DNA from 3 places in the Streptomyces sp. NPDC048623 genome. Region 3 is predicted to be linked to each of the others. Evidence: riboswitches for the same ligand, from Rfam matches in the RefSeq annotation. Region 3 holds a riboswitch; each other region holds the start of a gene.
The links. A riboswitch is a leader RNA that binds a small molecule or an ion and turns the genes downstream of it on or off. The one in region 3 is predicted to bind thiamine pyrophosphate.
Positions count from the first base shown of each region.

Region 1: another riboswitch for thiamine pyrophosphate. It lies ahead of thiC (phosphomethylpyrimidine synthase ThiC); the one in region 3 lies ahead of AB0C73_RS32850 (thiamine ABC transporter substrate-binding protein).
Region 2: another riboswitch for thiamine pyrophosphate. It lies ahead of thiO (glycine oxidase ThiO); the one in region 3 lies ahead of AB0C73_RS32850 (thiamine ABC transporter substrate-binding protein).

Region 1 is NZ_JBEZHV010000019.1:141,929-146,132, reverse strand. Features, by position in the region: gene AB0C73_RS25665 (SsgA family sporulation/cell division regulator) at 1-283, shown strand, start outside; gene AB0C73_RS25660 (YibE/F family protein) at 318-1,691, opposite strand; TPP riboswitch at 1,764-1,878, shown strand; gene thiC (phosphomethylpyrimidine synthase ThiC) at 1,873-3,705, shown strand; gene AB0C73_RS25650 (NUDIX hydrolase) at 3,850-4,204, shown strand, end outside.
Region 2 is NZ_JBEZHV010000012.1:218,217-222,420, forward strand. Features, by position in the region: gene AB0C73_RS19730 (Rv2175c family DNA-binding protein) at 1-348, opposite strand, end outside; gene AB0C73_RS19735 (FAD-dependent oxidoreductase) at 392-1,630, opposite strand; TPP riboswitch at 1,743-1,855, shown strand; gene thiO (glycine oxidase ThiO) at 1,853-3,034, shown strand; gene thiS (sulfur carrier protein ThiS) at 3,031-3,255, shown strand; gene AB0C73_RS19750 (thiazole synthase) at 3,261-4,055, shown strand; gene pknB (Stk1 family PASTA domain-containing Ser/Thr kinase) at 4,181-4,204, shown strand, end outside.
Region 3 is NZ_JBEZHV010000034.1:9,107-13,310, reverse strand. Features, by position in the region: gene AB0C73_RS32855 (iron ABC transporter permease) at 1-1,077, opposite strand, end outside; gene AB0C73_RS32850 (thiamine ABC transporter substrate-binding protein) at 1,137-2,234, opposite strand; TPP riboswitch at 2,317-2,427, opposite strand; gene rlmN (23S rRNA (adenine(2503)-C(2))-methyltransferase RlmN) at 2,457-3,563, opposite strand; gene AB0C73_RS32840 (hypothetical protein) at 3,703-4,204, shown strand, end outside.

The DNA of each region.
Region 1 (4,204 bases), on a different contig from region 3:
GGCGTTCGGCCGGGAGCTGCTGCTCGACGGGATCAACCGGCCGAGCGGGGACGGCGATGTGCACATCTCCCCGACCGAGCCCGAGGGCCTCTCCGACGTGATGATCCGTCTCCAGGTCGGCGGCGACCGCGCCCTGTTCCGCGCGAGCGCGCCGCCGCTGGTCGCCTTCCTCGACCGTACGGACAAACTCGTCCCGCTCGGTCAGGAACGGACACTGGGCGACTTCGAGGACCACCTCGAGGCCGCGCTCGGCCGGATCCTCGCGGAGGAGAACGCGGGCTGACGGCAGGGCTGTTCAGCCCCCCCGCTCCCCGCCGTCACCTGGCGCGCCGCCGGCGCCCGCCGCGCCCGGCACCACGTCCGCCCCGACGGCCCCCGCCCGCCGGCTCGGCCTCCGTCCCCGGCCGGTCCGCCGAGACGACGAGCGCCGCGAGAGCGGTGGTGATCGGCACCGAGGCGACCAGGCCGATCGAACCGACGAGTGTCCGGACGATCTCCTCCGCCACCAGCTCGCTGTTGGCGACCGTCCCCACGCTGCTCTGCGCGATCGAGAACAGCAGCAGCAGCGGCAGCGCCGCGCCCGCGTAGGCCAGGACCAGGGTGTTCACCACCGAGGCGATGTGGTCGCGACCGATCCGGATCGCCGCGCGGTAGAGCCTGCGCGGCCCCATGTCCGGGTCGGCCTGGTGCAGTTCCCAGACCGCGGAGGTCTGGGTCACCGTCACGTCGTCGAGCACACCGAGCGAGCCGATGATGATCCCGGCGAGCAGCAGACCGGACATGTCGATCTCCGGGTAGAGCCCGTGGATGAGGCCGGTGTTGTCGTCCGTGTTGCCGCTGAGCGCGGCCCAGTCGATGAACACCGAGCCGAGCAACCCGATCAGCAGCAGCGAGACCAGGGTGCCGAGCACGGCGACCGAGGTGCGGGCGGAGAGGCCGTGGCACATGTAGAGCGCGATGAGCATGATCGCGCTCGACCCGACGATGGCGACCAGGAGCGGATTCGAGCCCTGGATGATCGCCGGCAGGATGAAGAGCGTCAGCACCAGGAAGCTGATGGCGAGCGCGATCAGCGCCATCACGCCGCGCATCCGGCCGACGATCACGACGGCGAGCGCGAAGATGCCGGCGAGCACCGCGATGGGCACCTTCCGGTTCACGTCGGTGACGGAGTACTGCAGGTCGCGCGGGGCGTCGGGCGCGTACGCCACCACCACGCCCTGCCCCTCGTGGAGTTGGCGTGGCGCGTCCGGCTGCACGATCTCGGTGAACTTCCGGCCCTTGTCGGGGCCGGTGGTCACCTCGACCGTCGCCTTCGCGCACTGCCCCTGCTGCCCGTTGACCGCCTCGCGGCCCTGCGGGGTGGAGGTGTCGCCGGTCGGCGGGACCTGGGCGGCGTTCACGTCCTTGCAGTCGACGTGCTCGACGGCGACGACCGTGCCCTGCTCGGTCTGCCGGTCGAAGCCGACGCCGGTGCGCTGGTGGCCGGGCGTGCCGCCCGGCCACAGGACGAGGAGCCCGACGGCGACGGCGGTGGCGAAGGGGATGAGGATCGCCGCGATGACCTTGCGCAGATGGCGGGAGACGGGTGCGGCGGGACCGTGGCCGTGGGAGTGGCCGTGGGGATGCCCGTGGGAGTCCCCGTGTCCGTCGTGGCCGTGGGGTTCGGGGGTCTGCTGTGTCGACGTCACCGGCCGATCATCGCAAGAACGTCTCGGGCCCCACTGTTCAGCACGCCAGGAAGGGCGCTAGCGTGGTGGCGACTTTGCACACGCGGGAGCTCGGAGCACCGGGCTGAGAGGGCGCTGAAGATCGCTGCGCCGACCGCCGAACCTGTTACCGGGTAATGCCGGCGTAGGGAGATTCGGTCACATGACCATTCGCGATGCACGCACGCCTGCCTCCGACCAGAACGACGGCCAGAACACCCCGCGAAGCGAGGGACAGGGCCAGAGCCAGGGCGGGCGTACGCCGGGCTGGCACAAGGGCTACGTCGAGGGGTCGCGCCCCGACCTGCGGGTGCCCGTCCGCCAGGTGCACCTCACCAACGGCAAGGACGTGACGCTGTACGACACGTCCGGTCCGTACACCGACCCCACCGTCGACACCGATGTGCGCCGCGGCCTGGCGCCGCTCCGCGAGAACTGGATCATCGCGCGCGGCGACACCGAGGAGTACCCGGGCCGTCCGGTCCGGCCGGAGGACGACGGCATCAAGCACACCTCGCCGCGCGGCGGCGGGCTGAAGAACCTCGACGCGGTCTTCCCCGGCCGCCCGCGGCTGCCCCGCCGCGGGCGTGCCGGCCAGGCGGTGACGCAGCTCGCGTACGCCCGCCGGGGCGAGATCACCCCGGAGATGGAGTACGTCGCGATCCGCGAGAACGTCTCCCCCGAGGTCGTACGGGAGGAGATCGCGGCGGGCCGCGCGGTGCTGCCGGCCAACGTCAACCACCCGGAGATCGAGCCGATGATCATCGGCAAGCGGTTCCTGGTGAAGGTCAACGCCAACATCGGCAACTCCGCGGTGACCTCCTCCATCGAGGAGGAGGTGGAGAAGATGACCTGGGCGACCAAGTGGGGCGCCGACACGGTCATGGACCTCTCCACCGGCCGCAACATCCACACCACCCGCGAGTGGGTGCTGCGCAACTCCCCCGTGCCGATCGGCACCGTGCCGCTCTACCAGGCCCTGGAGAAGGTCGACGGCAAGGCCGAGGAGCTGACCTGGGAGATCTACAAGGACACGGTCGTCGAGCAGGCCGAGCAGGGCGTCGACTACATGACGGTGCACGCGGGCGTGCTGCTGCCGTACGTGCCGCTCACCGCGCGCCGCAAGACCGGCATCGTCTCGCGCGGCGGCTCGATCATGGCCGCCTGGTGTCTCGCGCACCACAAGGAGAACTTCCTCTACACGAACTTCGAGGAGCTCTGCGAGATCCTCGCGGCGTACGACGTCACGTACTCGCTCGGCGACGGCCTGCGCCCCGGCTCGATCGCGGACGCCAACGACGAGGCGCAGTTCGCGGAGCTGCGCACGCTCGGCGAGCTGAACACGATCGCCAAGCGCCACAACGTGCAGACGATGATCGAGGGCCCGGGCCATGTCCCGATGCACAAGATCAAGGAGAACATCGACCTCCAGCAGGAGATCTGCGAGGAGGCGCCGTTCTACACGCTCGGCCCGCTGACCACGGACGTCGCCCCGGCGTACGACCACATCACCTCGGGCATCGGCGCGGCGATGATCGCCTGGTGGGGCACCGCGATGCTCTGCTACGTCACGCCCAAGGAGCACCTCGGCCTGCCGAACAAGGACGACGTTAAGACCGGCGTCATCACCTACAAGATCGCGGCCCACGCGGCGGACCTCGCGAAGGGCCACCCGGGTGCGCAGGAGTGGGACGACGCCCTGTCGGACGCGCGCTTCGAGTTCCGCTGGGAGGACCAGTTCAATCTGGCCATGGACCCGGTCACGGCCCGTGAGTTCCACGACGAGACGCTGCCGGCGGAGCCCGCGAAGACGGCGCACTTCTGCTCGATGTGCGGCCCGAAGTTCTGCTCGATGAAGATCAGCAGAAGCATCACAGAGCAGTTCGGCGGCGACGACCCTCTGACCAGCGACGATGAGGCTCGTGCGGGGATGCTGGCCAAGTCGGCCGAGTTCGCTGCTCAGGGGAACCGGCTCTACCTGCCGATTGCGGACTGATCTTCTGACGTCTCAGTGTCCCCCGGCATACGTCCGGGGGACTCGCGTCTCCATATTCGTCAGGGTGACGTGAATCTCTCCCAACCCGGCCATCGGGAAGACCTGCTCTGCGATGCTAGGGGTTGATCGAGAGGGGCAGCAGCGATGCAGTGGAAGATCCACGGGGAACGTCCGATCTATGAGAACCAGTGGGTCAACCTGTGGTTGACCGATGTGGAACAGCCGGACGGGCGCCGGTGGGAGTACCACGTCGTCAAGCTCCGGCACCTGGCCGTGGCCGCCGTGATCAACGACAAGCAAGAGATCCTGATGATGTGGCGGCACCGCTTCATCACGGACTCGTGGGCGTGGGAACTGCCCATGGGCCTGGTCGAGGACGGGGAGAGCCCTGCCGACGCTGCCGCCCGTGAGGTCCTGGAGGAGACGGGCTGGCGGCCTGGACCGATGAAGCCGCTGATCTACGCGGAGCCGGCCAACGGGATCACGGACTCTCAGCACC
Region 2 (4,204 bases), on a different contig from region 3:
CTTCACCTCCGTGCCGCGATTCTCGCTCAGCGCCTGCGCCGGGGTGCCGGGCAGGCTCGGGTCCGGAGTGAAGAGCCACTCCAGCATCTCCTCGTCGGTGAAGCCGTCGTCCCGGAGCAGCGTCAGGGTGCCGACGAGGCCCTTGACGACCTTGTCGCCCTGGATGAAGGCGGCCGGCACCTGGAGGATCTTCTCACCGGGGCGCACTTCGCGGCGGACGGCGATGAGCTGGCCCTCCTTCACCAACTGCCGCACGCGCGTCACCTCGACGTCGAGCATCTCCGCGACGTCGGGGAGGAAGAGCCAGTCGGGGACGAGAGCATCGGTCTTTGCGTCAATCTCGGTCACGGGACAAGCGTGCCATCCCGGACTGACAGTCGGTAGTCGGGCCCTACCGGACTGCGGCCTTCAGAGGGACGGAGGGGTCCGCGGCCTTCGCCGGATCGACCGGAACGCGCTGCTCGATCAGCCTGCGGCCCTGGGCCAGATCGCGGGGGCGGCCGACGGCGAGCAGGGCGACCGGGGTCCCGTCGCGCAGCCACAGCACCGACCAGGCCGGCTCCGCCGGGTCGCCGCGCCACAGCAGGGTGTCGGCGGCGCCGTGGTGCCCGGCGTACTGGACGAAGCGCCCGAACTGCTCGGACCAGAAGTAGGGCACCGGGTCGTACGGCGCGGCCTCGCCGCCGGTGATGGCGGCGGCGACGGTGCGCGGGCCCTGGAGGGCGTTGTCCCAGTGGTGCACGAGAAGCCGCTCGCCGTAGCGGGCGGAGGGGAAGGAGGCGCAGTCGCCGACCGCGTACACGTCGGGCAGCGAGGTGCGCAGCCGGTCGTCGGCGGTCAGCGCGCCGCTCGGGTCGAGGGCGGCGCCGGAGCCGGCCAGCCAGTCGGTGGCGGGGCGGGCGCCGATGCCGATGACGACGGCGTCGGCGGGAAGGGCGGTGGTGGTGCCGTCGGGTCCGTCGAGGACGACCCGGCCCTCCTCGATGCGCCGCACACGCGCGTGGAGCCGGAGTTCGGCGCCGTTCTCGGCGTACCAGGCGCTCATGGGGTCGGTGACCTCGGCGGGCAGCGCGCCGGCGAGGGGGCGGTCGGCGGCCTCGACGACGGTGACGGCGCAGCCGGCCTCGCGGGCGGCGGTGGCGAACTCGGCGCCGATCCAGCCGGCGCCGACGACGACGATGTCGTGGCGGCGTTCCAGGACGGGCTTGAGCCGTGCGGCGTCGTCGAGGGTGCGCAGCAGATGGACGCCGGGGACGCCTTCGGAGCCGGGCAGGGTGAGCGGGTGGGCGCCGGTGGCGACGACGAGGACGTCGTACGGCACGGGGCCGGTCTCGGTGTCCACCTGGTGGTCGGCGGGGCGCAGCCCGGTGACCTCGACGCCGAGCCGGAGGTCGATGCCGAGGGCGGCGAAGTCGACGTCGAAGGCGGAGTCCTCGGCCTTGCCGAGCAGCACGGCCTTGGACAACGGCGGCCGGTCGTAGGGCTGGTGGGGTTCGGCGCCGATGAGGGTGACGGGGCCGGTGAAACCCTGTTCGCGCAGGGCGACGGCGGTCTGGACGCCCGCCATTCCGGCGCCCACGATCACGACGTGCCGCCCGGCCGGCTGCGGTTCCTGCTTCTGCTCGCTCACCCGTCCACCCTACGCACCTGACGGACCATCAGGAAGCGGGGGGCGGGGCCAGGGCCGGGGCAAGGGCCGGGTGGCCCTGTGGACCGGGCGGGGGCACGGGCTAGGGTGGCCCCTGAGCACTCGCGGGAGCCCGGACGGACCGGGCTGAGAGGGAGGCTGGCCGGCCTCCGACCGTACGAACCTGATCCGGGTCATGCCGGCGAAGGGAGGGGCTGGACGCCCATGTCGCATACATCCGACACGTCCGGTACATCCGGAACGTTCGACGTCCTCGTCATCGGGGGCGGAGTCATCGGCCTGGTCACGGCCTGGCGGGCGGCGCAGCGCGGGCTGCGGGTCGCCGTGGCCGACCCCGAACCGGGCGGCGGGGCCGCCCGGGTGGCGGCGGGCATGCTCGCCGCGGTCTCCGAACTCCACTACGGCGAGGAGACCCTGCTGGGCCTCAACCTCGCCTCGGCCCGCCGCTATCCCGGCTTCGTCGCCGAACTCACCGAGGCCACCGGCCACGACGTCGGCTACCGCGCCTGCGGCACCCTCGCGGTCGCGCTCGACGCCGACGACCGGGCCCATCTGCGCGAGCTGCACGCCCTGCAGACCCGCTGCGGACTCGCCTCCGAGTGGCTGAGCGGGCGCGACTGCCGCCGTCTTGAGCCCATGCTGGCGCCTGGCGTACGGGGCGGGCTGCGGGTGGACGGCGACCACCAGGTCGACCCGCGCCGGCTCGCCGACGCGCTGGTCCTGGCCTGCGAGCGGGCCGGGGTGGTCTTCCACCGCGCGCTCGCCGAGCGGCTCACGGTGGTACGGGACCGGGCGCGCGGCGCGGTCCTCGCGGGAGGCACCGAGCTGACCGCCGACCAGGTCGTGCTCGCCGCGGGCAGCATGAGCGGCCGGCTCGACGGCGTACCGGAGGAGGTGCTGCCGCCGGTGCGGCCCGTGAAGGGCCAGGTCCTGCGGCTGCGGGTGCCGCCCGCGTACGCGCCGTTCCTGTCCCGCACCGTCCGCGCGATGGTCCGCGGCAGCCAGGTCTACCTGGTCCCGCGCGAGAACGGCGAGCTGGTCGTCGGCGCCACCAGCGAGGAGCTCGGCTGGGACACCACCGTCACCGCCGGCGGGGTGTACGAGCTGCTGCGCGACGCGCACGAGCTGGTCCCCGGCATCACCGAGCTGCCGCTCACCGAGACCATCGCCGGGCTGCGCCCCGGCTCCCCCGACAACGCGCCGCTGCTCGGCCCCAGCGCCCTGCCCGGGCTCCAGCTCGCCACCGGCCACTACCGCAACGGGGTCCTGCTCACCCCGGTCACCGGCGACGTCATGGCGGAGGCCCTGACCACCGGCGCGCTGCCGGACGAGGCCCGCGCCTTCACCGCCCGCCGCTTCTCCCCCGCACCCCTGGAGCACGTATGACCGCGCCCCTGTCCGTCACCGTGAACGTGCTCGTGAACGGGGAGGTCCGAGTCCTGGAGAGTCCGCTCTCCCTCGCCGCCCTCGTCGCCGGCCTCACCAGCGCGCACTCCGGGGTGGCCGCCGCCGTCAACGAGACCGTGGTGCCGCGCAGCCAGTGGGCCGCGACCCCGCTCGCCGACGGCGACCGGGTCGAGGTCCTGACCGCGGTGCAGGGGGGCTGAGCGCGATGTCCGACGACCTGTTCTCGCTCGGCGGGACCGAGTTCTCCTCCCGTCTGATCATGGGCACCGGCGGGGCTCCCAGCCTCGACGTGCTCGAACGCTCCCTGGTCGCCAGCGGCACGGAGCTCACCACCGTCGCCATGCGCCGTCTGGACCCGCAGGTGCAGGGCTCGGTGCTCTCCGTCCTCGACCGGCTCGGCATCCGGGTGCTGCCCAATACGGCGGGCTGCTTCACGGCCGGAGAGGCGGTGCTGACCGCGCGGCTCGCCCGTGAGGCGCTCGGCACGAACTGGATCAAGCTGGAGGTCATCGCCGACGAGCGGACCCTGCTGCCCGACGCGGTGGAGCTGCTCGACGCGGCGGAGACCCTGGTCGACGACGGCTTCGTGGTCCTGCCGTACACCAATGACGACCCGGTCCTCGCCCGGAAGCTGGAGGACGCGGGCTGCGCCGCGATCATGCCGCTCGGCTCGCCCATCGGGTCCGGCCTCGGCATCCGCAACCCGCACAACTTCCAGCTGATCACCGAGCGGGCCGGGGTGCCGGTGATCCTGGACGCGGGCGCCGGCACGGCCTCGGACGCGGCGCTGGCCATGGAGCTGGGCTGCTCGGCGGTGATGCTCGCCTCGGCGGTCACCCGCGCCCAGGAGCCGGTCCTGATGGCCGCCGCCATGCGGCACGCCGTCGAGGCGGGCCGGCTCGCGCACCGGGCGGGCCGCATCCCGCGCCGCCACTTCGCCGAGGCCTCCTCGCCGCAGGAGGGCCGCGCGCGGCTCGATCCGGAACGCCCCGCGTTCTGACACCCCCGTTCAGACGGTCCCCCTTCCGTACGGCTCCGTGTTCCGTACGGCTCCGACGTCACAGCTGCGCTGCAGTCGGGGTCGTACGGAAGGGGGACCAGGTCACGGCTCGTAGACTCGTGGCCGTGGACACGACCCTTCAGGACCCC
Region 3 (4,204 bases):
CCGGGTGAGCGCCGCCGCGGCGAGCCCGCCGATGGCGACGGCGATGCCGGTCGCGGCCAGCGCGTACTGGAGCGAGTTCACGATCGTGTCGGTCAGCGGGACGAGGAAGGTGCCGCCCTCGTCGACGTGCCCGAGCGCCCGGTAGTAGTCGAGGCCGTAGCCGTCGGAGGTGGCGAGCGAGCGTTCCACGAGCACGGCGAGCGGCGCGAGGATCAGCAGCGCGACGGACAGCAGCACCCCGCCGAGCAGCGCCCACTGCCCGGGGCCGTGCGGCCGGCGCGCGGTGCGCTCCGCCGGGACCAGGCGCAGCGCCGTCTCCCGGCGCCGTACCACGCGCGCGTGCACCGCGAGGACCGTGCCGACGGCGACGAACTGCACCATGGTGAGCACGGCGGCCGTGGACAGCTGCAGCCGGTCGGCGGTCTGCCGGTAGATCTCGGTCTCCAGGGTGGAGTACGCGGGGCCGCCGAGGATCTGCACGATGCCGAAGGAGCTCGCGGTGAACAGGAACACCATGAGCGCGGCGGCGGCCACCGACGGCATGAGCGTGGGCAGCGTGACCGTCCGCCAGGCCCGCCACCGGGACGCGCCGAGGACCCGCGCGGCCTCCTCCTGGCGCGGGTCGAGCTGCGACCAGAGGCCGCCGACGGTGCGGACGACGACCGCGTAGTTGAAGAAGACATGGGCGAGGAGGATCGCCCAGACGCCGGTGTCGAGCCGCAGCCCCCACCAGTCGTCGAGCAGCCCGCGCCGCCCGACGAGCGCCAGGAACGCCGTGCCCACCATCACCGTCGGCAGCACGAACGGCACCGTCACCACGGCCCGCAGCACCTGCTTGCCGGGGAAGTCGAACCGGGCGAAGGCATACGCGCCGGGCAGCGCGACGAGCAGGGTCAGCGCCGTCGACGCGAGCGCCTGCCACAGCGTGAACCACAGGACGTCGAGGATCTCCGGCCGGGCGAGGGTCTCGCCGAACCGGCCGAACTCCCACCGCCCGTCCGGCCTGAGCCCGCGCTCCACGATGGAGGCGACGGGCCAGGCGAAGAACACCGCGAAGAACGCGACGGGCAGCAGCATGAGACCCAGCCGCGTCGCGCTCCCCGCCGCGCTCCCCCGGAGCGTACGGCTGACGCGGACTACTTCACGACGAGCGAGGTCCACTGCTGGATCCACTGGTCACGATTGTCGGCGATCTTCTTCGGCGCCATCGTCTCCGGCTTGTCGATCACCACACCGTGCTTGGTGAACAACTCCGGCAGCGTCGCGTCATTGGCCACCGGGTTGACGAACATCTTCAGCGGCATGTCGTCCTGGAACTTCTTCGAGATGAGGAAGTCGATCAGCTTCTTGCCGCCCTCGGGGTTCTTCGCCCCGTTCAGCAGGCCCGCGAACTCGATCTGCCGGAAGCAGGTGCCCGTGGACACACCGGTCGGCGCGACCTTCGGCTGCGGCTCCGCGTACAGCACCTCGACCGGCGGGGAGGAGGCGTACGAGACGACGAGCGGGCGGTCGGCCTTCGCCTTCTTGCCGCCGGCCGAGCCGGAGAACTCCTGGTCGTAGGCGAGCTCCCAGCTGTCGACGGTCTTCACGCCGTTGGCCTTGAGCTTCTTCCAGTAGTCCTGCCAGCCGTCGTCGCCGTACTTCGCGGCCGTGCCGAGGAGGAAGCCGAGCCCCGGGGAGGACCGCTCCGGGTTCTCCACCACGAGCAGGTCCTTGTACTCCGGCTTCAGCAGGTCGTCGAAGGTCTGCGGCGGCGCCAGCTTCTTGTCGGCGAAGTACTGCTTGTCGTAGTTGACGCAGATGTCGCCGGAGTCGACCGGCGTGACCCGGTGCTGCTCCTTGTCGAGCTGCACCGCCGCCGGGATCCGGTCCAGGCCCTGTGCCTCGTACGAGGTGAAGATGCCGTTGTCGAGGGCGCGGGACAGCAGCGTGTTGTCCACGCCGAAGAAGACATCGCCCTGCGGGGAGCCCTTGGTCAGGATCTCCTTGTTGACGGCCTCGCCGGCGTCGCCGCTCTTGAGGATCTTGACCGTGAGGCCGGTCTGCCTGGTGAACTCCGCGAGCACCTCCTTGGAGGCGTCGAAGGAGTCGTGGCTGACGAGGGTGACGGTCTTGGGCATCGGCTGGTCGGTCTTGCCGCCCGCTTCCCGTACGTCGTCCGTGCCGCACGCGGCGAGGGTCGCGACGCCGAGCGCCGCGACGAGAGCGGCGGCTGCCGCCTTCTTGGTGTTCACGTGAATGTCCTCCTGGGTGTGACCAGGAAGAGACGCGGCCCTGCCCGCGCCGGGCGGACCGGGCGTGGGCAGGGCGCAACAGCTCGAGTTACGTCCGAACTCCCTACCCAGAATGACCTGGGCGAGGTTCAGAGGGTCTGCGGTCCTACGGTGACCGCACTCTCAGCGCTGTGGCGCTCCCCTGTCGGAATATGAAGATGTGTTCGAGGTCAGACTACAAGGTCAGCGTTCGGCGGCGGCCAGCTGTCCACAGGCGCCGTCGATCTCCTGACCGCGGGTGTCACGGACGGTGACCGGCACGCCGTGGCGGGCGATCGCCTCGACGAAGGCCTTCTCGTCCTCGGGGCGGGACGCCGTCCACTTGGACCCGGGCGTCGGGTTCAGCGGGATGAGGTTGACGTGCACCCGCTTGCCCTTGAGGAGGCGGCCGAGGAGGTCGCCCCGCCACGCCTGGTCGTTGATGTCGCGGATCAGCGCGTACTCGATGGAGATGCGGCGGCCCGACTTCTCCGCGTACTCCCACGCCGCGTCGAGCACCTCCCGCACCTTCCAGCGGGTGTTCACCGGCACGAGCGTGTCGCGCAGCTCGTCGTCCGGCGCGTGCAGCGACACCGCGAGCCGGCACTTGAAGCCCTCGTCGGCGAACCGCCGCATCGCCGGCACCAGGCCGACGGTCGACACGGTGATCCCGCGCTGCGACAGGCCGAGCCCGTCCGGCTCCGGGTCGGTGAGGCGGCGGATGGCGCCGACCACGCGCTTGTAGTTGGCGAGCGGCTCGCCCATTCCCATGAACACGATGTTCGACAGGCGCGCCGGGCCTCCCGGCACCTCGCCGTCGCGCAGCGCGCGCATCCCGTCGACGATCTGGTGCACGATCTCCGCCGTCGACAGGTTCCGGTCGAGACCGGCCTGCCCCGTCGCGCAGAACGGGCAGTTCATGCCGCAGCCGGCCTGCGAGGAGATGCACATGGTCACCCGGTCCGGGTAGCGCATCAGCACCGACTCCACGAGCGTGCCGTCGTGCAGCCGCCACAGCGTCTTACGGGTGGTGTCGTCGTCGCACGAGATGTGCCGCACCACCGACATCAGATCGGGCAGCAGCTCCCCCGCGAGCTTCTCGCGCGACGCGGCGGGGATGTCGGTCCACTCCGCCGGGTCGTGCGCGTAGCGCGCGAAGTAGTGCGTGGACAGCTGCTTGGCGCGAAACGGCTTCTCGCCGATCGCGGCGACCGCCTCCTTGCGCTCGGCGGGCGACAGGTCGGCGAGGTGCCGCGGGGGCTGCTTGGCTCCGCGCGGGGCGACGAAAGTGAGTTCTCCGGGCTTGGGCATGGTGGTACCAGTGTCGCAGACGGATTCCCGGCGGCGACCGGACGCGAGTTGTTGATCAACGACCCGTGAGGTTAAGTGATCATGCCAAGTGTCCGGTCGTGTCGCGGCCGGACCGTGATCGGGTGGTCGGAGGAGTTCGGTGAAGGCTGTTGTACGGGGGGCCGCCGTCGCGGCCGTGCTGGCACTCACGGGGGCGGCGTGCGGGGAGGGGAACTCGACGGCGGGAAGCGCGGGCGCGGGAGGCACGGCGGCGGGGAGCACCGCGGCGGCGAGCACCGGGGCGTCTCCCGCCTCGATCGACGCGACGGGTCTGTTCTCCGCCCTCCCGGTCGAGTCCGGCGTGGGTGACATCTTCGTCGGCGACGACGCCGCGGTGATACAGGACGGCGAGGCGCTCGCCGAGTGCTCGAAGGAGACGGAGTCGTCCTGCGCCGGGATCCAGGCCGCGGGGAAGAAGGAGATGGAGGCACGCGGGTCGGACGAGACGCGCCTGGAATTCACCCTCTTCACCTTCGCCACGACGGACCAGGCCGCCGGGGCGATGAAGGATCTGGCGGAGCAGCGGCGGAAGCGGAGCGCGGAGAACGGCACCCCGCCCCAGCCGCTCACCATCGACTCCGGGGCCGACGAGACCGAGGCGA